2 linked regions of the Pyxidicoccus trucidator genome follow. The protein of the gene in region 1 interacts with the protein of each later gene in a pairwise test. Links are inferred from orthologs where the notes say so. Each region holds a gene or a part of one and is shown in the gene's direction. Other genes may lie near its edges. The genes, in order: G4D85_RS36480 and bioB.

Region 1 (14,379 bases):
ACCGACCAGTTGGTGGACCAGCTCCAGGGCGAGCTGGGCGACGAAGCCCGGGTGCCGCTCGTGTCCGGCCGCTCCGTCGTGGAGCAGCGCGAGCCCTTCCGCCTGGACCTGGAGATGCTGAGCCGTCCCTTCGAGCGCTTCCAGATTCCCTTCGCCAACGGCATCTCCGCCGCCATCTCCAAGGAGCACTCGCTGCTCATCAACATGGTGGGCATGGAGGACTTGGAGCGCATCCCGGACCCGTGCCTCCCGCAGGCCGGCGACGCGGACAAGAAGTGGGCCTTCGGCTACCTGATGCGCGAGATGGCTGGCCCGAGGGACCCGTCCGAGTTCACCCGGGAGTGGCTGCTCCAGCTGAAGGAGGAGCAGTTCGTCAACGGCTGGTCGGTGCAGGGCAGGCCTGACGTGGAGCGTCTCCTGGCGCAGTGGGAGAACCTCAGCGGCGGGGAGACGCTGGACATGGACATGGCGCCCTTCAGGCTGCTGTCCATCGTCAACCGGCTCGACCTGGCGGAGAGCTCCTTCTACGGCGGCACCGGCGCCGGCGAGGGCCGCTTCGTCTTCGCCTGGGTGGATGACTCGTGCCAGACGCAGGAGTTCACCGTCATCTTCGAGTACCTCATCCCGGTGCAGGGCTGCTTCGCCCTCAAGGACTGGGCGCGGCAGTGGAAGGAGCTGGACGAGCACGAGGTGGGGACACCGGATTACAACGCGAAGCTGGAGCTCATCACCGAGCAGTTCGCCAAGAAGGACGCCATGCCGGAGCGGCCCAACGGCAGCGCGCTCAACCAACTCCGCACCAATGAAATCGCGCTGGGTGGGGGCGAGCAATGGGAGCAGCGCGAGTTCAAGATTGACGGCGACGGGAGGCTGACCCAGGTCCCCGTGGCGCAGACTCCGGACATCACCCACCACAACACGAACCTGCTGAGGGACTACGTCAACGACAGGGAGTTCGCCATCCTCCTCGAGCGGAACGTCGTCCCCGCCATGTTCGACAGCACGGACTTCCTCGGCGGCTCGTCGCTCAACCCGTTCAACTTCTTCTGGCGTGCCACGGGCATCCACAACAACGAGACCCGGCACCACTTCTCGCTCAACACCTGCAACGGGTGCCACTCGGGGGAGACGGGCACGGACTTCACGCACATCGACGTGCAGACCGGCGCCCCGTCCCGCTTCCTGACGGGCACGGGCTGGCCCACCGCTTCCGGCCTCCCGGACCCCGAGCAGGCCCGCATCAATGCCAGCGGCGGCCCGGCCGTCTCCAGCTTCTACACGTACGGAGACCTGGACCGCCGCGCCGCGAACATGGACGACCTCATCCGCAACCCGTGCTCGTTCCGCATCTTCAACGTGCCCATCCTCGGCCACTAAGGCCAGAGCACCCGCGCCTGCCCGGCGGCCCGTCCTACACGGGCGGCCGGGCAGGTCTTGGGGTCAGGGCCCACCCATTTCATCGCGGGACAGTTCCTTCATACTGGGTGTGTCCGGAAGCGCGCGCCGGCCAGACCTCGCGCGGCGAAGGGGGGGACGTCCACCCGATGAAGAAGAAGCTGCTCGTGTTCGCCGTCGTCGCCGTGACGGCCTTCATTGTCTTTCGTCCGCTCGTGTCCAGGAATGACGAACTGGTGCGCCTCCGGGAAGACACCTACCGGGAGTGGGCGCAGATCGACGTGCTGCTGAATCGCCGGTACGACCTCATCCCGCGCCTGGTGGCAACAGTGAAGGGCTACGCGGGCCACGAGCAGTCCACCCTGGTGCAGGTGGCCGAGGCCTACAGCGGCTATACCCGCGCCTCCACCATCCCCCAGAAAATCGAGGCCTCGTACGAGACAGAGCGCCAGCTCCGCAGCCTCGCCCTCTGGGGACAGGTCCACCCGAACCTCAAGGCGGACACCCACTTCACCGAGATGATGCGGCAGCTCTCCAGCACGGAGGACCGGCTCGCCGACCAGCGCATGCGCTACAACTCCAGCGTCTCCGTGCTGAACAAGGAGGTGAAGAGCTTCTATGGGCGGCTCGTCGCGCGGCTGGCGAAGGTCGAGGCGGGCACCTACTACGAGCCCCCCGCCGAGACGAAGCTGGCCCCTCCGGTGCGCTTCTCGCCGGTGGCCACCACGACGCTCAGCGCGGGCGAGCTGCTGCTCAAGGGAACGATGGCGAGCGGCAAGACGCGCCACGCCATCCTCCAGCTACCGGATGGGCGCGAGCTGGTGGTGAAGCAGGGCATGGAGGTCAAGGAGGCCGCCGCCCGCGTCACCCATATCGGTGACTCCGAGGTCACCTTCCAGGAGACCGTCTACGACAGCGGGGGCCAGCCCCAGGTGCGCGAGGTGCGCATCCGCCAGTGACGGCCTTCCAGGTGCGGCCGACGCTCTCAGCGGAGGACCCACTCCACGACGAAGTCCGGCCCCTCCTGCTCCGCCCTGGCCCGGGCCAGCGCCTCGGGACGCTCGTCGCCTGCCCACAGGCCCATGAACTCGCCCACCAGCCATTGAGCCAGTGAGCGGGCCACGCGCTGCACGCCCTCACGCGGAACGCCAGACAACGAGCGCTGGGTCTCCGTCATCCCGCGCACCAGGCGCGCCGGCACCATCCAGCATTCCGCCCGGGGGAACGGCGGTGCCAGGAACAGGCAGAATGCCGCGTCGGTCCGCAGCAGCAGCGCGTCCAGGTGCTCACGCCCGAGGCGGAACGTCGGCAGCCACTGCCCTTCCCCACGTTGCTCCAGCTTCACCACCTGAACGAAGGCAACCCGCTCCGTGCGGATGAAGCCGTCCACGTTCACCTTGAGGACGAAGGCTACTTCCACGCCCGGAGGCCGCGGCGCGGGAGGTGCCTCCTGTGAGGGAACCGCGTCCTCTCCGACTCCAAGGTCATCAACCGCCGGACGCGTCCGCCGCACCGTGAACCCCAGCTCCAGCGGAGCCGCCTGTCCCTGTGCCAGCAGCGTGGACAGGTCCGCCTTCACGCGCTCCAGCTCGGCGCGAAGTCCTTCCAGCAACCCCGCCACCAGCTCCGCCGTGTCCTCACGGAACCGCTCCGGGTAGCGCGTGACGAAGTCAGACTCCACTCGCGCCACGGCCCCGAACAACAGCTCCTCCAGGTCCCTGTCACGCAGCCACGTCCGCCCACCCAGCGGCACGGCCCGCGTCACATGCAGATGCCGCAGCGCTTCGGTCAGCGAGGACGGCCCCACGCTTCCGGAGGGCTCTCCCGAAGGCGCCGCCCCGCCCTTCCCCGTCCCCTGCAACCACGTCTGCAGCGTCCTCACCCGGAACCGCACGCGAGACGACGGGTGCTCCTTCAGCTTCCGCACCTGCCGCCGGTCCGTCTCCGTCCGCACCAGCGCCAGCACCGTCAGCTCCGCCTCGGACGAGGCCGCCTCCGGCGCGCACCACAGGAAGAACTCAATCGCAGCCTTGCGCAGCACGGGCTTGCGCCCCATCCGCGCTGCAATCTCCTGCCGCCACGCCGCCAGCTCATCCATCCCCGGCCGCACCCCGCCCGCGCCGAAGCGAGGCCACAGCTCCGCGCACTCCTCCGCCAGCCAGCACAGGTTGTCGAACTCCGGCGCCCAGGGCTTCAGCTTCACGCGCACCCGGCTGCGTCGCTCGAACGCATCCGCCAGTCCCCTGCGCACCGCCGCGCGGAACAGCCGTTCCTCCAGCCACAGCAGCGCCAGCACCAGGCCCGGCTCACCTTTGCGCAGCGTCGCGTGGCAGTGGTCCAGGACGAAGCGCACGGGCCCCAGGTCCGACGAGGACTCGAAGTCGCCGCCCACCAGCGCGCCCAGGGCTCCACGCAAGCCATCCACCGGCGGCGCATCGAAGCGCGCCAGCAGCTCGCACAGGTTCTCCACCACCGTCGGCGGCCCGCCCACCTCCAGCGTGCGCGACAGCAACATCCCCGCCCGCGCGCACCAGTCCGGCTCCCTGCGCCCGCTCGGGTAGCAAGCCAGGAACCCGCTCATCCCGCTCCGCCCCTCGGGTGACGTCGCCAGCGAGAACAGCCGTTCCGCCAGCACCTCCGAGGCCTCCCGCCACGGAATCCGCGCGGCCCGCGAGCGGATGAAGTCCGCCAGCCTGTCCCGTCCCTCTTCGGGAGTCGTCGGCAGCAGCGCTCGGAGCTGCTCCAGCAACCCAATCGACTTCGCCCCCGGCCCAAGCACCTGCTTGAGGTCCACCTCCACCGTTCCCTGGAAGCGCAGCGCCCGGCCATCGAACGTGCAGGCCGTGTCCCCCACCAGCGCGAGCAGCGACTCCGGATGCCGCTTCAGGTAGCGCGTGAGCACGGTGGAGACGATGGCATCCGTCTCCCGCAGCACTCGCTCCGCGCCTTCCGATTCCCCCGCCTCCTGCAACGCCCCGAGCACCGACTCCTGCCGCCACAACAACCGCTGCAACAGTCCCACCGGCGGAGCCGCATACGGCCACAGCAGCTCACCGCACGACGACAGCAGGAACAGCAGCTCCCCCGGAGCCCGTGCTCCCGAGTCCAGCCGAGTCCACGCGGCGACCTGGGCCAGGGTGCGCTCCTCCAGCGAGGCTCCGCGCACCCACTGCGCGAAGGACTCGCGCCACTGCGCGGACGCCGCCACGGCCTCCGTCGCCGGAGTCCCTGTCACGCCTTCGTAGAGCGGCCGGAGCGACTCCGGCCACCCGGCCTCACCGGACGGCTGCATGGTCTCTCACGTGCTTCACGTTACCGCACCCGAGGGAAGCGCCGCCTCGGTGGACGGGGACAGGGTGATGACCACGGACTTCGACGTGGGCGTGCGGCTCTTCTCCGCGAAGCTGTCCACGGGCACCAGGACGTTGGCCTCCGGGAAGTACGTGGCCGCGCACCGGCGAGGGATGTTGTACGGCACCACGCGGAACCGCCGGGCCACGCGCGTCTCGCCCTGGAAGTGGCTCGTCAGGTCCACCACCTGTCCTTCCGACAGGCCCAGCTCCTTCACATCCGCCGGATGCAGCAACACCACGCGCCGCCCGTTGCGGATGCCCCGGTAGCGGTCGTCCAGTCCGTACACGGTGGTGTTGAACTGGTCATGGGTGCGAATCGTCATCATCAGCAACTGCCCGGGTGCCAGCTCCAGCCGGGGCAGCTCGTGCACGGTGAAGTGGGCCTTGCCACTCGCCGTGGTGAACCGGGCCTCGCGCGGGCCGTTGGGCAGGTAGAAGCCTCCAGGCTCGCGCACGCGGCGGTTGAAGTCCTCGAAGCCGGGGATGACGCGGGAGATGAGCTCGCGCACGCGGTCATAGTCCTCCACCAGCCACGACCACCGCACCGCCGAGCGCCCACCGAGCACCGCCGCGGCCAGCCGCGCGACGATGACAGGCTCACTGAGCAGGTGCTCCGACGCCGGAGCCACCGCGCCACGCGACGCGCTGACGACGCCCATGGAGTTCTCCACCGTGACGAACTGCGCTCCACCCGCCTGCACGTCGCGCTCGGTGCGGCCCAGGCACGGGAGGATGAGCGCCCGCCGCCCGTGGACCAGGTGCGCGCGGTTGAGCTTGGTGGACACCTGCACGGTGAGCCGCGTACGTCGCAGCGCCTCGGCGGTGAGCTCCGTGTCCGGCGTGGCGGACAGGAAGTTGCCGCCCATCGCGAAGAACACCTTCACGCGCCCGTCGTGCATGGCGTGGATGGTGTCCACGACGTCCATGCCATGGTGGCGCGGAGGCTCGAAGCCGAGCTCCCGCGACAGCGCGTCCAGGAACTCGGGCTTCGGCCGCTCCCAGATGCCCATGGTGCGGTCGCCCTGCACGTTACTGTGCCCACGCACCGGACACAGGCCCGCGCCCGGCTTGCCGATGCTTCCGCGCACCAGCGCCAGGTTGACGATCTCCTGGATGTTGCCCACCGCGTTCTTGTGCTGCGTGAGCCCCATGGCCCAGCAGTAGATGGTGCGCTCGGAGCGCGCGAGGATCTCCGCCGCCGCGACAATCTGCTCGCGAGGCACCCCGCTTCCCTCCACCACGTCCTCCCACCGCACCGCGCGGACGTGGGCCGCCCACGCCTCGAACCCGAGCGTCCGGTCCTCGATGAAGGACTTCGCCACCACCGTGCCGGGCCGCGCGTCCTCCATCTCCAGCAGCGCCTTGCCCAGTCCCTGGAGCAGGGCCACGTCGCCGTTGATGCGCACCTGGAGGAACAGCGTGTTGAGCGCGGTGCCAGGACCGATGAGGTGCAGCACGTCCTGAGGGTGCTTGAAGCGGTTGAGCCCCGTCTCCGGCAGCGGGTTGATGGAGACAATCTCGCAGCCCCGGCGCGCGGCGGCCTGGAGCGACGTGAGCATGCGCGGGTGGTTGGTGCCCGGATTCTGGCCGATGACGAAGATGGCGTCGGCCTGGTCGAAGTCCTCCAGCGTGACAGTGCCCTTGCCAATGCCAATCGTCTCGGAGAGCGCCGTGCCGCTGGACTCGTGGCACATGTTGGAGCAGTCCGGCAGGTTGTTGGTGCCGAACTGCCGCACGAAGAGCTGGTAGAGGAACGCGGCCTCGTTGCTCGTGCGTCCAGAGGTGTAGAAGCACGCCGCGTCCGGGGTGCCGAGCGCGCCCAGCTCCTCGGCCACCAGCGCGAAGGCGTCGTCCCAGGAGATGGGCGTGTAGTGCGAGGCGCCCTCGCGCAGCACCATGGGGTGCGTGAGGCGGCCCTGCTTGCCCAGCCAGTGGTCCGTCTGGTGGGACAGCTCGGCCACGCTCCACTGCTGGAAGAAGTCCGGCGTCACGCGCGCCGTCGTCCCCTCTTCCGCCACGGCCTTGGCGCCGTTCTCACAGAACTCGGCCACCGAGCGGTGCCCCGGGTCCGGCCATGCGCAGCCCGGACAGTCGAAGCCGTGCTGCTGGTTCACCTTGAGCAACAGCCGGGTGCCGCGCACCGGGCCCATCTCGCCCCAGGCGTGCTTCAGCGAAGACACCACGGCGGGGAGGCCGCCAGCCACCTCGGCCACCGGACCGACGTGGGGAGCGCGCGGCTCCTCGGGCGGCTGGGCGCTCGGCGGCACGGGGGCGAGCGTCGCTCCCGGCGCCTCCTGAGGCTCCTGCTCGTTCCCATGTCCGCCAGCCATGATTTGCCCTCCAGGCGCCAGGCGGCCGGCGACCCGGCCGTGGCGGGCGCGAGTCTACCCCTACCGGGCAGGTTCGAGGGCCCCAGCCACACGCCAGGGCCCGAGCGGTCGCCCATACCCGGGGTGTGGTCCAGGGCCCGGAGGCATTCCGGGGGCCGTGCCGCCTGGCGGGACAGCGGGCATGGCAGGGGCGCGTTGCCAGGACCACTCGGGGTCAAAAACCTCAGTCGAGGCCAGAGCGAACGCGACACGTAAGGAGGCAACGCGATGAACGGCAGGCGTGACGATGGCCGTGGGCAACGGCCCGGGGAGAGGGAGCTGCGCAGGGGCCAGCAGGTGGAATACCAGGCAGGCCGGCGCGGGTACGACGACAGGGAGCGCCAGCGGGACTGGGACGAGCACGGGTACGAGCGCGGCCCCGAGCGACTGGGCCTGGATGACCGTGACACGGTGCGCGCGGACTGGGACGAGGAGCTCGACTACGAGCACCCCTCCCGCGACTTCGACCGCGACCGGGACTTCCGCTCGCTGGAGGGTGACAGGGACCGGCGCGACTACGAGCAGGACCGGGACTTCGGCCGCGCGGCCCGGGAGCTGGACCGTGCGCGAGAGCCGGGCCGGGACTTCAACCGCGACCGCGAGCTGGACCGCCGCGCGCGCGAGTTCGACCCCGAGCGCATCTCCCGCCGGCCCGAGTACAGCCCGAGCGGCAACTACCGCGCCTACCAGGACGAGCCGCGAGCGGAGCGTGAGCGTCCCCGCCGCTACGGAGACGAAGGGGTCCGGAGCAGTCCCGAGCGCGGGCGGTATGGCTCCGGCCCGCGTGGCCCCGTAGGACGGGATGAGCGGGAGTCCCGGCGCCCCGTCGGGCGGGACTTCCGCTTCAGCGAGCGCGGTTTCCGGGGCGGCACCGACCGCTTCTCCGAGGACGACGCGCGCTACGGTGGCCGACAACCCGGGGGCCATGGACCGGGCATCGAGAACATGGCGCCGCCCCGGGTGGGCTACGGCACCAGCCCGTCCCGCCAGGACGACCATGAGATGGGCCACGGCGGCTTCCTGGGTGGCACCTACCGCTCCCGCCAGGAGGCCCACACGCGCCCCTCCTCCCCCGGCCGGGGCCCCAGGAACTACCAACGGGGGGACGACCGCCTCCGCGCGGACCTGTGCGACCGCCTGATGCAGGGGTGGATGGACTCCTCGGATGTGGACGTGAAGGTGAAGGACGGCGAGGTGACGCTGTCCGGCACGGTGCGCGGCCGCGACGAGAAGCGCGCCATCGAGGACGCGGCCGAGGAAGTGCTCGGAGTGAAGGAGGTCATCAACAACCTCCGCATCAACCGGGCCGAGGGCGCCCTGCGTCATCAGGCCTCCCAGGAACCGGTGCAGCAGCCCGGCGCGGACACGGGTGACGACCGCGGGCTGCACTCGTGACGTGAAGTCCCACCTCCCCGGAGAGGGCGCCACATCGCCGCCGCCCTCCCGGGGGGGTGTGTCCGCGCGCCGGAAGACACCCCGCGAACAGGCCTCACCGCGCTGTGCCCCCGCCGCGCGGGTTCGGGTAGTGTGCCGGGCCTTTCCGCCAGCCACACCCCAGGAGCCTGTACATGTCCCGCGTCATCCGTGCCACCCGTGGTTCCACCCTCTCGTGCAAGGGCTGGGTCCAGGAGGCCGCGCTCCGGATGTTGATGAACAACCTCGACCCGGACGTCGCCGAGCGCCCCGAGGACCTCGTCGTCTACGGCGGCACCGGCAAGGCCGCCCGCGACTGGCCGTCGTTCGACCGCATCGTGTCGAGCCTGCAGAGCCTCGGTGACGAGGAGACGCTGCTCGTCCAGTCCGGCAAGCCCGTGGGCGTCATGCGCACGCACCCGGACGCGCCGCGCGTGCTCATCGCCAACTCCAACCTCGTGGGCCACTGGGCCAACTGGGAGCACTTCAACGAGCTGGAGAAGAAGGGCCTGATGATGTACGGCCAGATGACCGCAGGCTCGTGGATCTACATCGGCACGCAGGGCATCCTCCAGGGCACCTACGAGACGTTCGCCGCCGCCGGCCGCTTCCACTTCGGCAGCGAGGACCTGGGCGGCCGCCTCATCCTCTCCGGCGGCCTGGGTGGCATGGGCGGCGCGCAGCCGCTGGCCGCCACCATGAACAACGCCGTCTTCCTCGGCGTGGAGATCGACCCCACCCGCGCCCAGCGCCGCGTGGAGACGCGCTACCTGGACGTCGTCGCCAAGGACCTGGACGAGGCGCTCGCGCTGGCGAAGGACGCCCAGCAGAAGCGCATCGGCCGCTCCATCGCCATCATCGGCAACGCGGCCTCGGTGTTCCGCGAGCTGTACCGCCGTGGAATCAAGCCGGACCTCGTCACGGACCAGACGAGCGCGCACGACCCGCTCAATGGCTACATCCCCACGGACCTGTCGCTGCAGGCCGCCGCCGAGCTGCGCACTCGCGACCCGGAGGGCTACGTCCGCCGCGCTCGCGAGTCGATGATCATGCACGTGGAGGCGATGAACGACTTCCAGCGCGCCGGCAGCCACGTGTTCGACTACGGCAACAACCTGCGCGGCCAGGCGAAGCTCGGCGGCATGGAGAACGCCTTCGAGTTCCCCGGCTTCGTCCCCGCGTACATCCGCCCGCTCTTCTGCGAGGGCATGGGCCCGTTCCGCTGGGTGGCCCTCTCCGGAGACCCGGAGGACATCCGCGCCACGGACCGCGTGGTGCGCCAGCTGTTCCCCCAGAAGGCGTCGCTCCAGCGCTGGCTGGACATGGCGGGAGACCGCATCGCGTTCCAGGGCCTGCCGGCGCGCATCTGCTGGCTCGGCTACGGCGAGCGCGCGAAGGCGGGCCTCGCCTTCAACGAGATGGTGCGCAAGGGCGAGGTGAAGGCCCCCATCGTCATTGGCCGGGACCACCTGGACTGCGGCTCGGTGGCGTCGCCCAACCGTGAGACGGAGGCGATGAAGGACGGCACGGACGCGGTGGCGGACTGGCCCATCCTCAACGCGCTGGTGAACGCCGTGAATGGCGCCTCGTGGGTGTCCTTCCACCACGGCGGCGGCGTGGGCATGGGCTACTCGCTGCACGCCGGCCAGGTCATCGTCGCGGACGGCACGCCCGAGGCCGCGCGCCGCATCGAGCGCGTGCTCACCAGCGACCCCGGCATGGGCGTGCTGCGCCACGCGGACGCGGGCTACCCGGAAGCCATCGAGGTGGCGAAGCAGCGCGGCGTGAAGATTCCCGGCATCACCGTCTGAGCCTGGAGGCCGCCATGCACCGCACGCGCTCGAGGTCCCTCCTGGTGCTGATCGCCGCGCTCGCCGCGCTGGCGGGCTGTGCCCCCACGGCCATGGGCCCCATGGTGATGCGCCTGGGGCCCGGGTTTCCGGACAAGAACCTCGGCCAGCTGGGGGTGCGTACGGGCCCCCGGCTCAGCGCCCCCCTCGCCGGTGCCCAGCCGTTCCTCGGCGAGGGAGACCAGTTCCGGGGTGACGACGCCAGCTTCTCCACGCAGCAGTGGGGCATGGCGCTCGACGCGGCGATAACGTGGCCCCTGTCCGAGCGGCTGCACCTCCACACCGGCATCCAGGGGGAGTTCTTCCTCCCCCTGCCCCTCCCCGGCTACGGGCTCTACGCGGGGGCCTCGTACTACGTGGGCTCCGAGCGGCTGGGACTGGCCCCCGCGATGGCGCTGCGCGGGGCCACGGACTTCGGGCTCAACACCCGGGGCGGCCCGGGGAGCATGTTCGGCGCGGAGGCGTCGTGCGCCTTCACGCTCCAGCCGGAGAAGAACGTGTCGCTGGGCCTGGTGCCTTTCTTCGCGTGGCACGTCATGGGCTCGCGTGAGGCCTCGGACACGGCGGTGTACTACGGCGGCGTGGTGGCGGCGCGCTTCACCTGGGGCTGGCTGGACAACGTGGAGCTGTCCGGCGGCTTTGGCCGGGCGAAGGCCGGAAGCGGGGCGAGCTGGAACGTCCCCATCATGGGCGTGCGAGGAGGTCGCTGACACATGGACGCGCTGGAGCTGCTGGTCCGCAACACCTCCGAAGTGCTCAAGGTGGAGGGCACGCACCGCGAGAAGGCGGAGCACGCCCTCACCCCTTATCCTGGCGCCTGCGTGGGTCTGCGCTCGGGCCGCGTCGCGTATGTGGGGCCGGAGTCGGAGCTGCCCGACGGCGCGGTGGACGCCAGCACCGAGCTGGTGGACGCCCGGGGCGGCTTCGTGGGCCCTGCCTTCGTGGACCCGCACACGCACCTCGTCTTCGCGGGGGAGCGCTCCGCGGAGTTTGATTTGCGCAACCAGGGCGCCACGTACCTGGAAATCGCCAAGGCGGGCGGCGGCATCGTCAGCACGGTGCGGGCCACGCGCGCCGCCAGCGAGGACGAGCTGGTGAAGCTCGCCCTGCCCCGCCTCCAGCGTCTGCTGGCGCATGGCGTGACGGTGGCGGAGGTGAAGAGCGGCTACGGGCTCGACTTGGAGAACGAGCTGAAGATGCTGCGCGTGGTGCGCCGGCTGAACGGGCTGACGCCGGTGGAGCTGGTGCCCACGCTGCTGTGCGCGCACGCGGTGCCCGAGGAGTACCGGGGGCGGCGCGAGGACTACGTGCGGCTGTGCATCAACGAAATCCTCCCCGCCGTGGCGCAGGAGGGCCTGGCGCGCTTCTGCGACGTCTTCGTGGAGGAGAGCGCCTTCACCGTGGACGAGGCCCGCCGCATCCTCACCACCGCCCGCGCCCTGGGAATGATTCCCCGGCTGCACGCGGACCAGCTCACCGCCTGCGGCGCCTCGGAGCTCGCGGCGGAACTTGGAGCCGCAACGGCCGACCACCTGGAGCAGCTGACGGAGTCGGGCCTGCGTGCGCTGGCCGAGGCGAACGTCACCGCCGTACTCGTGCCCACCTCCACACTGTTCCTGCGCATGCGTCCCTATGCCCCCGGGCGCAGGTTGCGTGATGCGGGCATCAACGTTGCTTTGGGTTCAAACGTGAATCCTGGCTCGGCCATGAGTGAAAACCTGGCCTTGGCGCTGGGGCTGGCGTGTCTGGAGAACGGGCTCAGCGCGGCCGAAGCCTACTGGGCCGCTACCCGAGGCGCCGCGCTCTCGTTGGGGCTGCAAACACATGGGCGCCTGTCCGTGGGAGACCCGGGCGACCTGGTGGTCTTCAGCTGTGCTTCGTACCGGCATCTGCCCTACCATCTAGGAGTAGGTCACGCGCGGGTGGTGGTGAAGACCGGACGTGTCGTCGTCCGGCAGGAGATGAATTCCTGCGCGTGAAGTGGCGTCGCTTTGACAGGCGACGTATTCCGGTGAGACACGAGAACTTCTCGTCGGGGCCGGGCTGTATAGATACCTGCCGCTTGCCATGTGCCGACTCTTTGGATTCCGTTCATCGACGCCCGCAGCCGTTCACCCTTCGCTGGTGACGGAGAAGAACTCGCTGCTCATCCAGTCGCGTGAGCACAAGGACGGGTGGGGCATTGCCGCCTACGGTGCGGAGCCTCTGCCTCTCGTCGCCCACGGTGTGGGGCCCGCGCACAGCGACCCTGACTTCGAGCGCGTGAGCAGCCGGGTGTCGTCTCACACGGTGGTGGCGCACATCCGCCTCGCGTCCGTGGGCGCGGTGGAGCTGCGCAACTCGCACCCCTTCCACCATGGCCGCTGGTCCTTCGGGCACAACGGGACGGTGCGCGAGTTCGCGAGGCACCGGCCCGCCGTGGAAGCGCTCATCAGCCCGAGCTTCCGCCCCAACATCAAGGGGACGACGGACAGCGAGCGCTGCTTCTACCTGTTCCTTACCCGGCTGTCGGCCAGGCACTCGCTCGAGCACCCGGTCCCTGTGGAGTCCGTGGCCCGCGCGGTGGCGGAGACGATGTCGCTGGTGGCGGCGATTACGGACCAGCCCGGGGACCCGAACCGCTCGGCGATGAACTTCCTGGTGACGAACGGCGAGGTGATGGTGGCCTCGCGCCGCAACCGTCCGCTCCTCCTGTCCACGGGGCCGAGCTGCGGTGGGGTGGCGGGGCTGCCTCCGGTGGGCACGCAGGTGCCGCAGTTCGTCGTCGCCAGCGAGTCGCTGTGCGGTGGGCCGTACTGGGGCACGGTGGACGAGGAGGACGTCATCGGAGTGGACGCGCGCCTCGTGTTCCACCGCTGGCGCGTGCCCGAGCTGGCCGGGGGGGATTTGTTTCCGCCCGTGAATCCGGGCGCTCCGCAAAACGCGGCGTAAGCGCCGGGTGTGGCGCTTCTCTCTTGAGCGCCGCACACGCGAGGGAGCGTCCCTGATGCGCTTCAGGTTCCTCGCGCGCTGGAGGCCGCTCTCGTGATGCGCGCGGATGCACTCGCCGCGCGCTGGAACACCCCTGACGGCCAGCGCCGACGCGAGCAACTCATCGCCATGGGCCTGCGAGGTCCCTGGCGAGAGGTGCTGGTCGGCTTCCCCGGCACGGAGGCGCTGGGGGGCAACCTCGGAGGACTCCGGGGCATCGACCTGACGCAGCAGGAGCTGAGCGGCGCGGACCTCGTGAGGGCGCGGCTGGAGGGCGCGGTGCTGGAGGACTGCGGGCTCCAGGACGCGCGGCTGGAGCTTGCGACGCTGTCAGGGGCCTCGCTGCGCCATGCCCGGATGGAGCGCGCGAACCTGACGGCGTGTGTGGCCCTGGGCGCGAGCTGGGACGACGCGTTCCTGGAGGGCGCGGTGCTCACGGCGTCCAACCTGACGCGCAGCTCCTTCCGCCGTGCACAGCTGCGAGATGCCCGGTTCGACAAGGCCACGTTGCAGCTCGCGGACCTCCGCAACGCGGACCTGCGGGACACGAGCCTGTACTTCTGCGACCTGGAGGACGCGCTCCTCACGTGCGCGCGGTGGGAGCCGGAGCGGGTGTATCCGTATTCGGCCCGGGACTTCGTGCGTGAGGCGCGGAGGGCGGGCTACCCGTCCTTCATCGAGCCCATCCTGATGCTTCAGGGAGGTGCTGGGCTCCTCCGCCTCACGAACCGGCGAGCCCTCCTGCACATCGAGGCGGGGGTGGACGCCAGCTCCGACCTGGATGCGGAAGTGAGCTCGATCTTGAAGGAACGGAACTGGCGCATGCACATGGTCGCGGCGGCGGCCGTTGTGCTGGGGGGCGCGAACGAGCACACCCTGGCGGCCCTGTGGGACGTCCTGGACCGGTGGAGCTGGGCCCATCCTCAGCTCACGGTGGCGTTACTCCTGAGAGACCCTGACTTCGAGGAGCGCGTGCGAGCCCGGATGCACGCCGCCAGCCCGACCCGCCCAGAGAAGGCTGGCACCCCG
Region 2 (14,564 bases), on another replicon or contig:
CGCGAGGGACACGGCCATGCGCAGGCTCTTCGTCTCGTCCGGCGCCCGCTGGAGGGCGCTGGCGGAGGGGAGGGCCGACTTCGCCGGCAGCTCCTTCACCTGGAAGAAGAAGTCGTGCGCGAAGAGGAGCCCGCCCTGCTCTCGCAACACCTTGTGGAACAGCGCCGCCGCTTCGCTGTCCGCGGACAGGTCGGCGGTGGTGAGGTTGCTGGCGTAGAAGGTGCGCAGGAAGCAGAGGTCCGCCAGGCCGCGGTCCAGCCGCTCCACCGGGTAGGTGCACACGCGCGAGCGGGCGGTGTGCTCCACCAGGGTGGGCGCGTCGGTGGGGACGACGATGGCCGGCGTGTTGCGGGTCTCCGAGGCGCGGAGCAGCTGCTCCAGGAAGGTGGGCGAGCAGCGCTCGAGCAGCGGCAGGTGCGCGGGGCCGAACGCCACCACGTACTTGCCCTTGATGGCGCGCAGGAGCCCGCGGGCGTCCGCCGGGAAGTCCGTGGTCAGCACCACGTCCGAGAGGGTCTGCCGGTCCAGGAAGGCGCGGACTGCCGGGGCGTCAGCGGCCGGGCCCGTCCACAGCACCTCGAGCCCGGGTGCATGCGCGGACTTGAGGGCGGCGCGCGCCTCGCGGGTGAAGAGGGCGGGGTGCTGCTGCATCAGCTCCGTGCGCAGCTCGTGCCGGACGCGGTCCGACGAGGTGAGCAGCGAGCCGGTGAGCTTGCGGCGGTACTTGAACAGGGGCTCGTCGATGACCACGCCCTTGAGGCCCGCCTCGATGCAGGACATCCAGAAGGACCAGTCCTCGTAGCCGCGCATCCTCGGGTAGAGCAGCCCCAGCTCCGAGTAGACGGAGCGGCGCACCAGCGACATCACCACGCAGTAGTTGTTGTCGAGCTGGAGGTACGGGTTCCACCGGGGCACCGGGACGATGTCCTGCCACGCGCCGAAGGACTCAATCTGGGTGTAGACCCAGGACGCGTCGGGGTTCGCCTCGAGCGCGGCCTCCATCTTCTCCAGGGTGTCGGGCGCGATGAGGTCATCGCTGTCCAGGATGAGGACCAGGTCGCCGGTGAGCAGCTTGATGCCGTTGTTCCGCGCGAAGCCCAGGCCCTGGTTCTCCTGGTGGAGGACGCGGATGGCGGGTGGGAGCCGGCCCAGCAGGGCGAGGGTATCCGGGTCCGTGGAGCCGTCATTGACGACCAGGACCTCGTCCACCTTGCGGGTCTGGGACGCGAGGCAGTCGAGGGTCTCCGGAAGGTACCTTCCGTCGTTGTAGCAGGGGATGACGACCGAGATACGCTGCTTCCTCTTCACGTCCACCAACTCCTTTTCGGCCTGTCCGACCAAGGGCCCGGCAGTCTAGCCCCCACCGGCAACACACACACGGGGGGGCTTTGGGCGGGGCCTGCCTATCTGCCTGCCCGGGGGGGAACCCAGCGGACCCGGCCGGTGCTTACCGCGGGGCCCCATGCTCGGGCGGACTGGGCGGCGCCTTCTACCGTATCTGCCTCTGTCCAGGCAACGGAAGCACGGCCCTTCACCCCCAGGTGGGTGGAATGGCCGCACCCCTGGGACACGGGCTGCCCGGCCGGAGGAGCGCCGACCGGGCAGCCGAGCCATACTGGACAGCTCCTCCGGTTACTGGAGGAAGGCGCCCTTCACGGCGTCCAGGAGCGGGTTGGCGCCGGTGGCGGGGTCGGTGCAGCCCTGGTTGATGGTCCAGATGATGGTGCCGCCGAAGCCGTTGTCGCGGGTGTAGGCGCCCTTGGCGGCGATGGCCTGCGGGCTGTCATAGGAAATCCACCGCACGGTGCCGTCCTCCACGGGGGAGGAGAAGGTGACGTAGCTGGCCCCGGCCACGGCGTCCCAGCGGTAGGTGCCGGACGCGGAGAGTTGCTGGATTTTCTTGTACGTGAAGGAGTTGTCGCTGCCCACGTAGTCGGACCAGTTGGTGAAGCTCTGGTAGGGGCCGGTGATGTTGCGCCAGGCCATGCCGTAGAAGGGGATGCCCATGCCCAGCTTGGCCTTGGGGATGCCCGCGGCGACCCAGCCATTGAGGCTGGCGGAGACGGACGTCGGGTGGCTGCCGTTGTGGCCGTACAGCGCGGAGGTGTACCAGGACTGCCAGCCGTCCCACGGGCCAATCATCTCGTAGGACATGATGTTGATCTGGTCCAGGTAGGGCGCGAGCTGGGCGAACCAGGGGTCCACGTCGGAGGCGAAGTTGGTGTTGATCCACCCGATGGGGAAGGTGAGCAGCATGCCCGGCCGGGCCGCGCGCAGCTCCTTCACCAGGGCGAGCAGGTTGGGCTTGTCGGCCGCCTCGACGGGCTCCCAGTCGATGTCGAGGCCGTCGTAGCCGAGGCTGTCCATGGCGGAGAGCAGGTTCTGCACGAACTTCGCGCGGTTGGCGTTGCTGGCGGCGCCCACCCAGTTGGCGTGCTCACCGGCGCCGCCGACCATGATGATGGCCTTGCGACCGGCCGCATGGGCCCGGGTGGCGAGGGTGCGCGCCATGGCCGGGCCATTCGAGTTGTCGAAGGCCGTGCTCAGCGTGCCGTCCGTGCGGGGCGTGGCGCGGCCGACGATGATGTGCGTCATCGCGCTGAAGTCCACCTTCTCCGGGGGGTACAGGTCCGCGTTCCAGCCGGTGTAATAGCCAGACACCCACTTGCCGGTGCCGCCGCTCGGAGGCCGGGTGACGGTGACGGTGGCGGACGCCTTCTTCGTGGTGTCCGCCTGACTGGTGGCGATGACGTGGTACGTGCCCGCCGTCTGCGGCGCGGTGTACAGGCCCGCGCTGGTGACGGTGCCGCCGGACGCGCCCTGCTGGATGGACCAGGTGACGGCCTTGTTGGTGCTGCCCGTCACGGTGGCCGTGAAGGTCCGCGTGGCGCCCGTCGCCAGTGACGCGCTGGTGGGGGTGAGGGTGATGCTCACGCCCTGCGGCGCGGCCACGGAGGTGCCGAGGCGGAGGTTGTCGAAGGTCATCACCGGCAGCGTGCGGCCGGCGCCCTCCTGGAGGACGATGCCGTCCAGCGTGACGTTGGTGACGCCGAGCGCGGACAGGGGCACGCGGCACCGCGTCCAGGCACCCGCCTTGATGGTGCCACCGTCACAGTACCGGTTCACCCCCACCGTGGGGCGGGCCTGGGTGGCGACGGTGGCATACGCGGTGAGGGCCGGGTTGGCCGTCACGCCACCGTGGACCTGGAGCTCCAGGAACTCGAGCCCCGTGGTGGGGACCCCCGCGTGGTGGAAGTAGAGGCCCGACCAGGGGCCGAAGGTGACGGACACGGCGCGCGTGCCGGAGGCGACGGGGGACGTCGCCGCGAGGTTGCGCGTGGCCCAGGACCAGTCCGTCCAGCCGGTGCCGAGCGCGTCCGCGAAGAGGGTGTTCGAGTCCACCGCGGCGGCTTCGACGTCGCCGGGCGCGGACTCGGAGGGTGGAGCGGTCTCGGGTGTGGACACCTCCGGGGTGGTGACCTCGGGCGTGGTGCCTTGAAAGTCGGACGCGCCACCGCACGCGGTGGCCTGAACGCCGACTGCCAACATGAACCACTTGAGCTGCTTTCTCATGGTGCTCCAGCAGCCAGGGAATGTGAGCGACCGTGGACCCCGCTACTCCGGACACAAGGAACGGAAGGGGCTCTCGATGGCTCAACCGCCGCGCCGATGATGGCGGGGCGTGCAAGGGGTGCCTGGCAAGTGGGGGCACAAACATCAAAGGCCGCCGTCGACTTTCAAGGCATGGGGTGAGTCATTTCGGCACTTCGCACGGCCCCCGGCGTGGCGGGGAGACAGGCGTGCAAGGCATTGGTTCCCAGAGGGAAATGCGCCTGGGGCTCGCGCGGGGAGCCAATGGCTTGCATGAATGGCGTGTCTGCTTCACTCCGGTGGTGCCCGGGCCCGCTCCCTCGGGGAGCCCGGCTGTTTCAATCGTACACCGCTGTCGTCACGCCGGGCGATGTGGCCTGGACGCCTACCGCTTTGTCGACAGGGGTATCTCGGCTGCCTGCCCGCCTGGTCTACGCTGCCGGAGCCCTGCCCCGGAGGGCGGGCGCACCCGTGTCAACAAGAGGAGGGGGACATGAGACTCGACATCTTCTCGGAGATGCAGCACCCGAAGGAGCACTGGACCGGTCCGGACCATGAGCACCGGCTCATCCAGGAGACGCTGGAGCAGGCGAAGCTGGCGGATGAGATGGGCTACGGCGTCTGGTGGCAGGTGGAGCACCACACCGCCGTGGAGTTCAGCTACAGCTCGGCGCCCGAGTGCATGCTCACGGCCATCGCCATGAGCACGAAGAACCTGCACGTGGGCCACTCGTCGGTGCTGGCGCCGGGGCGCTTCAACCACCCCATCCGCATCGCGGAGCGCGGGGCCTTCATCGACCACCTGAGCGGGGGCCGCTTCCAGCTCGGCCTGGCCCGCAGCACCATCCCCGAGTGGCGCACCTTCAACATCGACCCGGACTCCACGCGCGGGCAGATGCAGCAGGCCTTCGAGATGGTTCCGAAGATGTGGACCCGGGAGAAGTTCTCCTGGGACAGCCCGGACTACAAGCTCAAGGACATCAGCGTCATTCCCAAGCCGTACCGCAAGCCGCACCCGCCGCTGTGGCAGGCGTGCTCCAGCCCGGCGTCATTCGAGCAGGCGGGGCGCAACGGAGTGGGCGCGCTGGGCGTGACGCTCTGGGCCTCGCCCGAGGAAGTCGCGGAGATGATTCACATCTACCGCGAGGCCCTGCGCACGCGGTGCGAGCCGGTGGGCGAGTTCGTCAACAACCAGGTCGCCTTCTTCACCTTCGTGCACTGCGCGGACACCGAGCGGGAGGCCATGGAGAACGGCGCCGCGAAGGCCGCGGCCTGGTACACGAATGGCTCCTTCACCTTCTTCGAGGCGAAGGAGGTCTTCATGCGCACGGCGGCCGAATTGGAGGCGCTGGCGAAGGACCCCGCGGGTGGAGGCCTGACGGGGCAGTTCATGCGCAAGAAGGACCCGAACGCGCCGCAGTCCCGGGCGCAGCGGCTGCTCGGCCGCATCGTCGGGGGGGAGGACGTACCGGACGGACAGGTCTGGGAGGTGCTCAGCGAGCAGGACTCGCTGATTGTCGGCACCCAGGACCAGGTGCGCACGCGCCTGAAGCGCTACGAGGCGCTGGGCATCGACGCGCTGATGTCCTTCCACCAGGTGGGCGCCCTGCCGCATGACAAGGTCATGAAGAGCATCCGCCTCACCGGGGAGCTCATCCCCGAGTTCAAGACGCCCGCGGCACCGTAGGCGCCGAGTCCGGGAGCACGGGCGTGGCCCCCGCTCGCTTCGGCTCAGGCCGAAGCGAGCAGCGCGGCGGGAGGCCGTCGGTGGGCGGCCGGCTCAGTCGAACATCGCCGCCAGCGCCTCGCCGAGCGTCTCCACGCCCACCACCTTCATCTTCACGGCGCCGTCCAGCCTCCGCGCGCTGCCGGCGGGCATCACCACCCGCTGGAAGCCCATCTTCGCCGCCTCGGCGAGCCGGGGCTCCACCTGGCCCACCGCGCGCACCTCGCCGGCCAGGCCCACCTCGCCCAGCACCAGCGTCTTCGCGTCCAGCGGCCGGTTCTGCAGGCTGCTCACCAGCGCCGCGCACACCGCGAGGTCACACGCGGGCTCGTTGAGCTGCATGCCGCCCGCGACGTTGACGAACAGGTCGCAGCCCACCAGCGGAATCTCCTCCTTCTTCTCCAGCACCGCCGCCAGCAGCGCCACGCGGTTGCCGTCCACGCCAATGGCCGTGCGCCGCGCGGTGCCGTAGCCCGTGGGCGCCACCAGCGCCTGCACCTCCACCAGCAACGGCCGCGTGCCGTTCAGCGTGCTGGTGACGACGCTGCCGGACTTGCCCAGCGGACGCTCGGAGAGGAAGAGGGCGGATGGGTCCGTGACTTCCATCAGCCCCGCGCCCTTCATCTCGAAGACGCCAATCTCGTTGGTGGAGCCGAAGCGGTTCTTGTGTGCGCGCAGGATTCGGAACGGGTGGCCGCGCTCGCCCTCGAAGTAGAGGACGGTGTCCACCATGTGCTCCAGCACGCGCGGGCCCGCGATGGAGCCCTCCTTCGTCACGTGGCCCACGAGGAAGGTGGGCACCCCCGTGCGCTTGGCGTACGCCATCAGCCGGCCCGCCACCTCGCGCACCTGGGTGATGCTGCCCGGCGCGTTGCCCAGCTCCGGCAGGTACATGGTCTGGATGGAGTCCACCACCAGCGCCTGCGGCTTGAGCGCCTCGGTGGCCGCCAGCACCCGCTCCGCGTCCGTCTCCGCGAACAGGTGGATGGCGTCGCCCGCTACCTGGAGTCGCTCGGCGCGCATCTTCGTCTGCCGCAGGCTCTCCTCACCCGACACGTAGAGCACCGGCCCGTGGCGGGCCAGCTTGTCCAGCGCCGCCAGCAGCAGCGTGGACTTGCCGATGCCCGGGTCTCCGCCCAGCAGCACCAGCGAGCCGCTCACCACGCCGCCACCCAGCACTCGGTCGAACTCGGCGATGCCCGTGCGGCGGCGCACCTCCGTCTCGCCGCTCACCTCCTTGAGCAACACCGGCCGGGACGCGCCGCCCGACGCGCCCCATGCCGGGCGCTTGTCGTCCACCTTTGCTTCCGTCTCCTCCAGCAGTGAGCTCCACGCGCCGCAGTCCGGGCACTTCCCGAGCCACTTCGCCGTCTGGTACCCGCACGCCTGGCAGGAGTAGTGCGTCTTCGCCTTCGCCATGGGTGGGGCATAGCGCGGAACCCTGACGTTTTTACGCCCTTACAGGTTGGGCAGACAGGGGAGCAGGCAAGCTCAGTGTCAACCCCCGGCTGTCAAGTTGTACCTCCGGGGAGGGCCACCCACTTTGCTTCCAAGTGAGTGGCGCACGCAGCGCCGCTCCCAAGCAAGGGAGGTAGTCATGGGGATCATTGCTTTCCTGGTTATCGGTCTGCTGGCCGGCCTCATCGCTCGCGCGCTCATGCCGGGCAACCAGTCCATGGGGCTCATCGCCACCACGCTGCTCGGCGTCGCCGGCTCCTTCGTGGGCGGCTTCGTCGCCTCGCTGTTCCGCAGCGACGGCCGCATCTTCGACCTGCACCCGACGGGGCTGCTGTTCTCCGTGCTGGGCGCGCTGCTGGTGCTGTTCCTGGTGGGCATGGCCGGCGGGCGCCGACGCGTACGTGTCTAGCGCCAGCTTCGATTGAAGGATTGAAGAGGGCAGGGCCGGCACCCCGGGGGCTTCCCCGGACAGTGCCGGCCCGTTGTCTTGGGGAAAGTCGTCAACCTCCTCGCTCAGATGCGTTGACAAGTTCCCGGCGCCCGCGCACGTTCGCGCTCCTCATGCCTGCCGAGGAGCCCATGCCCGACACCTCCGCCCCCAGCGAGTCGTTCCACGGTCATTCCCACACGGCCGCGCCGCCGCCCCCGGGCGTGGACGTGCGCCATGACTGGTCGCTGGCCGAGGTCCGCGCCATCTACGGGATGCCGCTGCTGGACCTGGTCCACCGGGCGCAGACGGTGCACCGCTCCGTGTTCCAGGACAACAAGGTGCAGCTGTGCTCGCTGCTGTCCATCAAGACGGGCGGCTGCTCCGAGGACTGCGCGTACTGCCCGCAGGCGGCCCGCTACAAGACGGGCGTCAAGGCGGACAAGCTGATGGCGGTGCCGGAGGTGCTGGCGGCCGCGTCGAAGGCCCGCGCCGCCGGGGCCACCCGCTTCTGCATGGGCGCCGCCTGGCGCGAGGTGAAGGACGGCCCGCAGTTCGACAGCGTGCTGGAGATGGTGCGCGGCGTGCGCTCCCTGGGCATGGAGGCGTGCGCCACGCTGGGCATGCTCACCGACAGCCAGGCGAAGCGCCTGCGCGAGGCGGGCCTGTCCGCGTACAACCACAACCTGGACACCTCGCCCGAGCACTACGGCGACATCATCTCCACCCGCACCTTCGACGACCGGCTGCGGACGCTCAACCGGGTGCGCGACGCCGGCATCTCCGTGTGCTGCGGCGGCATCATCGGCATGGGCGAGTCCGTGGACGACCGCTGCAACCTGCTGCGCACCCTGTCCAACCAGGACCACCACCCGGAGTCGGTGCCCATCAACGCGCTGGTCGCCGTCGAGGGCACGCCGCTGGCCGAGCAGCCGCGCGTGGACACGGTGGACATGGTGCGCACCATCGCCACCGCCCGCATCCTCATGCCCCAGGCCATGGTGCGCCTGTCCGCGGGCCGCCAGCAGATGAACGAGGAGGCGCAGCTGCTGTGCATGATGGCGGGCGCCAACTCGCTCTTCTTCGGCGAGAAGCTGCTCACCACCGGCAACCCCGAGTACGGCCAGGACATGGCCCTGCTGGAGAAGGCCGGCATCCGCCCGCTGGAGCCGCGGCGGGACGGGTAGGTCCGCGCGTGAGCGGCACGAAGGCGGCGGTGGCCCTGGAGCCGGGGCAGGGGAGCGCGCCCGAGGGCGTGGTGCTGGCGGGCTCCGTGTCTGAAGCTCAGGAAGCCGTGGCGCTGGCGGGCTCCGTGTCTGAAACGCCAGGGCCTGCGGCGCAAGGCGTGGCCTCGGCGTGGGCGCGGGAGGACCTGTCCTCCCTCTCCGCGCGCGGCCTGTGCCGGTACCTGGAGCCGCTGGAGTCGGCCCAGGGCCCGGTGGTCCGCGTGGGCGGGGAGACGCTCGTCAACTTCTCCTCCAACGACTACCTGGGGCTGGCCGCGTCGCCGTCCCCGCGCGCCGCCGCCGCAGCAGCACTGGAGCGGTACGGTATGGGCACCGGCGCCAGCCGGCTCGTCGTGGGCGACACGTCCGCCCACCACCAGCTGGAGGCGAGGCTGGCCGCCTTCGAGCGCGCCGAGGCCGTCCTCCTCTTCAACAGCGGCTACGCCGCCAACACCGGCATCCTCCCCGCGCTGGTGGGGCCCGGGGATGCCGTCTTCTCCGACGCCCTCAACCATGCCTCCCTCGTGGACGGCTGCCGCCTGTCCCGCGCCCGCGTCGTCGTCTACCCGCACGCGGACGTGGAGGCCCTGGCCCGCGCCCTGGCGGACACGCCCGCGCGGCGCAAGCTGGTCGTCACCGACACCGTCTTCTCCATGGACGGCGACGTGGCCCCGCTGCGGGATATCGTCGAAGCGTGCGAAGCGCACGGCGCCGCGCTGATGGTGGACGAGGCCCATGCCACGGGCGTGCTGGGCGCCCGGGGCGCCGGCCTGTGCGAGGAGCTGGGCCTGGAGGGCCGGGTGGACCTGCGCATGGGCACGCTGAGCAAGGCGCTGGGTGTCATGGGCGCGTACGTGGCCACGTCGCGCGCGGTGGCGGACCTGCTGGTGTCCCGCGCGCGCCCCTTCGTCTTCTCCACCGCGCTGCCCGCCGCGCTGTGCGCCGCCGCCGAGGCCGCCGTGGACGTCGTGGAGGGAGACCCGGCCCTGCGCGAGCGGCTGTGGCGCAACATCCGCCGCTTCGCCGCCGGACTGCGCGCCCTGGGCCTGCGCGCCGAAGCCCGCAGCGCCGTCTTTCCCATCATCCTCGGCGAGCCCGAGCGCGCCCTGGACGCCGCGCGCCGTCTGCGCGAGGCGGGCGTGCTGGTGAAGGCCATCCGCCCGCCCACCGTGCCCGAGGGCACCAGCCGGCTGCGCTTCTGCCTCTCCGCCGCCCACACCGTGGGCCACGTGGACCTGGCGCTGGACGCCCTGCGCAGGGTGGGAGTGCACCATGGCTAGCCGCCCCTTCCAAATCTTCGTCACCGGCACGGACACCGGCGTGGGCAAGACGCAGGCCTCGTGCGCGCTGCTGTCGCTGCTGGCGGATGCGGGCCTCCAGCCCCAGGGCTTCAAGCCCTACGAGAGCGGCTGCGCCTCCCTGCGCGCCCCCGCCGACACCCTGGCCCTGCGCGAGGCCGCGCGCAGCACGCTGCCCGTGGACGCGCTCTGTCCCCACCGATTCCGCGCGCCCCTGGCCCCCGGCGTGGCCGCGCGCCGCCTGGGCCGGGAGCCGGACTGGGACGTCACCCTGGCCGCCTGGAAGCGGCTCTCCCATGGCGCCACGGTGGTGGAGGGGGCCGGCGGCCTCTTCGTCCCCCTGGACTCGCGGCACGACGTCATCGACCTCATCGCCGCCCTGCGCCTGCCCGTGCTGCTGGTGGCCCGCGCGGGCCTGGGCACCCTCAACCACACGGCCCTGTCGCTCCAGGCGCTCACCGCGCGCCGCATCCCCGTGAAGGCCGTGCTGCTGTCGCGCGGCACCCCCGCGAGAGACGCGTCGGAGCGCGACAACCGCCTGCTGCTGGAGGAGCGCCACGGCGTGCCGGTGCTGGGCCCGGTGCCGTACCTGCCTGACGCGCGGCGACGGCACGCCGCGTTCCGCCGCGCGCTCCAGCCGCTGATGCCCTGATCGCGCGGAGGCCGGAAAATCGGCCTCCGGCGCGTTTCGTCCAGAGGGCCAGTGCTACAGGTCGCGCAAGTTTTCAGGTGACATGGCCGTGAAATGGACGCGCCGTTTTTTCCGCGCGAGAACGCGTTGCGAATGGCGGACATCATCGACCTCACGTTCCACGCGGACGTCCGGCGCTTCTTCAAGAAGCTCATCGACCAGAGGGGGCTCAGCTACTTCCTCCAGAAGGAGGGGCCTCGGCTGTTCCACATCGAGCCCTCCAAGGTCGAGCTCGTCCTGCGGACTGCCCTGCGCGCCAGAGACCCCGAGCTGCCGAGGCCCCACGAGAAGGCCATCGAGCACTGCCGCAAGGAAGTGCGCAGGGAGCTCATCCGCCGCGTGGCCAGTGCCATGCTGCAGACGGGCCTGTGAGCGGCTTCTCCGCGCGCTCCGACTTCCCCCGCACGCCCAACCCGCTGGCCGAGGCGCTCGCCCGGCACCGCGCCCGCGGGCGCCCGCTGTTGGACGTCACCGAGTCCAACCCCACGCGCGTGGGGCTGCCCGCCCCCGCGGAGGCCCTGCTCGCCCCTCCCGGCGCCTGTGGCTACGCCCCGGAGGCCCCGGGCCTCCTCTCCGCGCGTGAGGCCCTGGCCACGCACCTGGCGGCACGGGGCGCGGCCGTCTCGCCCGAGCACCTGGTGCTGACGGCCAGCACCAGCGAGGCCTACGGCTGGCTCTTCAAGCTGCTGTGCGAGCCGGGGGACAACGTCCTCGTCCCCGCGCCCAGCTACCCCCTCTTCGAGCACCTCGCGCGCCTGGAGGGCGTGGAGACGCGGCCCTACCGCCTGCCCCGCGCGCACGGCTTCGGCCTGGACGTGGACGAGGTGGAGGCCGCGCGCGACGCCCGCACCCGCGCGGTGCTGGTGGTGAATCCCGGCAACCCCACCGGCCACTACCTGCACGAGGGCGAGCTGGCCGCCCTGGCGGACGCGTGCGCGCGCCACGGGCTGGCGCTCGTCTCCGACGAGGTGTTCAGCGACTTCGCGTGGGACGCCGAGCCGGGCCGGGTGCCCACGGTGGCCGGACGCGCGCTGCCCGCGCTCACCTTCGCCCTGTCCGGCCTGTCCAAGGTGGCCGGCCTGCCCGGCCTCAAGCTGGGCTGGACGCACGTGGGCGGCCCGCCCGCCTTGCGGGACGAGGCGCTGGCCCGGCTGGAGTGGGTGGCGGACACGTACCTGCCGGTGGGCACGCCCGTGCAGCTGGCGCTGCCGGCGCTGCTGGGCCACGTGCCCCGCTTCCAGGCGGCGGTGCTGGAGCGCGTGAGGGGCAACCGCCAGCGGCTCGTCGCGGCCCGCCCGGTGGGCGCCACGTGGGACGTGGTGCCCGCGCACGGCGGGTGGAGCGCGGTGCTGCGGCTGCCCCGGGAGCCGGGGGAGGAGGCCACGTGCCTTGCCCTGCTGGACGCGGGCGTGCTGGCGCAGCCGGGCTTCTTCTACGACTTCGGCGGCGGCGCCTTCCTCGTGCTGTCGCTGCTGCCACAGCCCGAGGTGTTCGCCGCCGCCGTGGAGGTGCTGGCGCGGGTGCTGGGGGAGGGCCCCGTCAGTCCGCGGGCGGGTTGATGAGCTGCACCGTCTCGAAGGCGCCGTTCACCACGCGCCACAGCTCGTACTCGGACGGGGCCTCGCCGGTGTTGTTGTCGAAGTCCAGCTCGCCGCTGGCGCCCTTCACGTTGATGACCGTGCCCGTGCGGATGGCGTTCCGGGCGCTGGTGAAGTCGTTGAAGCCCAGGGAGAAGGGGGGAGCGGAGACACCCGCGACGGGCGTCATGCGCGTCAGGCCCTCGGCGATGCGGGCCCCGGTGATGGGCTGGGGCTTGGCGGCGTCGGCGCCCGCGGCGTAGGCGGCACCCAGGGCCACCATGTACATGGCGTCATAGGCGTGCGCGGTGAAGGAGAACTGGCCCGGGTCCTTGCCGTAGGCGGCCTCGAAGCGGTTGGCGAACTGGCGGTACACGTCGTCCCCGGGGCGGGCCTGGGCCGGGGCGGTGCCGTAGGCGCCAGTGACCTGGCTGCTGTTGGCGCCCAGCGAGGTGAACAGGCCCGGGTCCTTGCCGGCGTCCGTGAAGAACCACTTCAGCCCCGTCCGGCCCTGGGACACGAGCTGGCTGATGATTTTGGCGTTGTCCTCGGAGAAGCCCACCATCACCGTGACGTCGGGCTGGTTGTTGGTGATGGCCGTCACCGCCGGACTCACGTCCCCATTGCGCTTGTACTGCGCGGAGGTGACGCGCGGCTCGACGAGCCGGCGGAGCGTCACGCCGAACAGGCCCTGGCCGTACGGGTCGTCCACGTAGGCGATGACCACGTTGTCCGTGCCGGCGAAGGGCGTCGCGCCGCCCGCCACGGCGATGTCGCCCTGGAGCAGGTCGCCGATGATGCGGCCCTGCAGCGTGTCCGAGGGCGCCGTGCGCCACACCAGGCCCGCGGTGCCCTGCGTCTTGTCGGGCAGCGTGGCGATGTCCGGGCTCGTCGAGGTGTGCGTCATCATCAGCGCGCCGGCGGCGATGGTGACGCTGGAGGCGGCAATCGTCTGCGCACTGCCGGAGGTGAAGACCACCGGCACGTCCTTCTCGTTCACCAGCCACTCGGCCTGCTCGCGGGCCCGCGCGGCGTCGGAGCCGGTGTCGCAGATGTAGAGGAGGAAGGGCCGGCCGTTGATGCCCTCGCGCTGGTTGACCTCTTCGATGGCCAGCTTGATGGAGTTGAGCGCCTGCTCCTCCGACTCATCCGGGCCCTCGGAGGTCGTCAAGGGCAGCGCCGCGCCAATGGGAATGGCGTTGGGGTTCTTGGTGGGGTCGAACACGTCGCCACAGCCCACGGGCTGGGGCAGGCAGAAGCCGGCGCTGGTGTCGCACACCTGGCCGGTGTCGCAGTCCGCGCTGGACTCACACTCGGTGAGGCCGCCCGCGGTGGTGAAGCTGCAGCCGGCCAGGAGCAGGGTGCAGCACGTCATCAGGTTCAGTGCGCGCATCAGAAGCTGACCTCCATTCCGGCGCCGACGCCGCGAGGGGCCAGCGTCACCCGTACCTCACCCTCCACGGGCGGCCCCTCCTTCGGGTAGAGGATGATGGCGGTAATCGCCCCGGCCAGGCCCACGCCGAAGCCGATGTCCGCGAGCAGCGCCTTGCTCTTCGTGTCGTCCGCGCGGGCCTGCTTGTCCTCGAGCCGGGTGGCGGCGTCGAACTGCTCGCGCGCGTCGCGCGCCTGCATGCCGAAGAGCACCCCGGCGCCCACGCCGGCCACCGCCACGCCGCCCACGGCGAAGGCGGCGATGCGCTGGCGCTTGTAGGACTTCAGCGCGCGCGCGTACTCGGCCTCCTGCTGGCGCCGGTTCTCCTCCTCGGCGCGCCGGGCCGCCAGCTGCTCCTCCTCCGCCTGGCGGCGTGCCGCGTCCGCCTCGGCCTGGAGCTTCTGGCGCTCGACGTCCGCGCTGGCCTGGGCCTGCTCCTCCTTCTTGAGGAGGACCTGGAGCCGGTCGATGCCGCGCGCGCTGCGCTTGAGCAGCGTGGGGTCCGTGCCCTCCGTGTTGCCGACGTACTGCTGATAGAAGGAGAGCGCCTCGCGCAGCTCGCCCGCGTTCTCCAGGGCGACGGCGATGTTGTAGATGAGCTTCGGGTTGGGCGACGCCTCGTGCGCCTTCTTCAGCGCCTCCGCCGCCTCCTTGTACTTCCCGGCCTGGTACAGCCGCTCGCCCTCGCGGATGAGGGACGTCGTATTCCTGGCCCCGCGCTGGGCGAGCGCCACGGGGGGCGCGAGCACCAGGGCCGCCGTCAACACACAAGCCAATCTCATGGCCCCAAGCCTAGCCCGGAGCCGCCCGCCCGGCGAAGTCGGCGACTTCACTTCCCGTGAAAAGCACCGGGGCCGCCCCGCGCCTGGCTGCCAGGCGGGAAGCGGCCCCGGAGGGCTTCAAGGCGCTACAGGCGGGCGCCTACGTCTCCAGGCGGGAGATGAGGAGCTTGCGCTGGAGCATGAGGGCCTCGGGGGCCTTGGTGCCCAGCTGCTCGAAGAAGACCTCCTGGCTCTTGAGCTCGGCCTTCCACTCGTCTTCCTTGATGGAGGTGGCCTCGAGGACGGCCTCGGGGGCGAGGTCCAGGCCCTTGAGGTTGAGGCCCTCGTCGGAGCGCGGCACCCAGCCCAGCAGCGTC

Evidence for each region.
Region 2: the proteins of G4D85_RS36480 (region 1) and bioB interact in binary tests that used the Escherichia coli proteins (3 or more experiments, as listed by UniProt). The link is inferred for Pyxidicoccus trucidator from one-to-one orthologs.

The regions. Positions count from the first base shown.
Region 1 is NZ_JAAIXZ010000017.1:78,013-92,391, forward strand. What follows is about bases 11,611-14,379. They hold G4D85_RS36480 (class II glutamine amidotransferase), read left to right. Parts: upstream 11,611-12,447; coding sequence 12,448-13,311; downstream 13,312-14,379. Other genes in these bases: hutI (imidazolonepropionase), read left to right, coding at 11,611-12,359; G4D85_RS36485 (pentapeptide repeat-containing protein), read left to right, coding at 13,408-14,379. Also shown: G4D85_RS36440 (choice-of-anchor X domain-containing protein), read left to right, coding at 1-1,377; G4D85_RS36445 (pilus assembly protein PilP), read left to right, coding at 1,545-2,354; G4D85_RS36450 (hypothetical protein), read right to left, coding at 2,381-4,687; G4D85_RS36455 (FdhF/YdeP family oxidoreductase), read right to left, coding at 4,703-7,078; G4D85_RS36460 (BON domain-containing protein), read left to right, coding at 7,346-8,512; hutU (urocanate hydratase), read left to right, coding at 8,686-10,341; G4D85_RS36470 (hypothetical protein), read left to right, coding at 10,356-11,090; more of hutI, read left to right, coding at 11,094-11,610.
Region 2 is NZ_JAAIXZ010000001.1:738,032-752,595, reverse strand. What follows is about bases 6,418-9,371. They hold bioB (biotin synthase BioB), read left to right. Parts: upstream 6,418-7,354; coding sequence 7,355-8,389; downstream 8,390-9,371. Other genes in these bases: bioF (8-amino-7-oxononanoate synthase), read left to right, coding at 8,515-9,371; G4D85_RS03200 (GlsB/YeaQ/YmgE family stress response membrane protein), read left to right, coding at 6,915-7,184; radA (DNA repair protein RadA), read right to left, coding at 6,418-6,736. Also shown: G4D85_RS03220 (glycosyltransferase), read right to left, coding at 1-1,308; G4D85_RS03215 (glycosyl hydrolase family 18 protein), read right to left, coding at 1,633-3,573; G4D85_RS03210 (LLM class flavin-dependent oxidoreductase), read left to right, coding at 4,085-5,278; more of radA, read right to left, coding at 5,372-6,417; more of bioF, read left to right, coding at 9,372-9,708; bioD (dethiobiotin synthase), read left to right, coding at 9,701-10,378; G4D85_RS03180 (hypothetical protein), read left to right, coding at 10,511-10,789; G4D85_RS03175 (pyridoxal phosphate-dependent aminotransferase), read left to right, coding at 10,786-11,976; G4D85_RS03170 (ABC transporter substrate-binding protein), read right to left, coding at 11,957-13,387; G4D85_RS03165 (tetratricopeptide repeat protein), read right to left, coding at 13,387-14,208; G4D85_RS03160 (phosphoenolpyruvate carboxykinase (GTP)), read right to left, coding at 14,348-14,564. UniProt on the Escherichia coli protein: Catalyzes the conversion of dethiobiotin (DTB) to biotin by the insertion of a sulfur atom into dethiobiotin via a radical-based mechanism.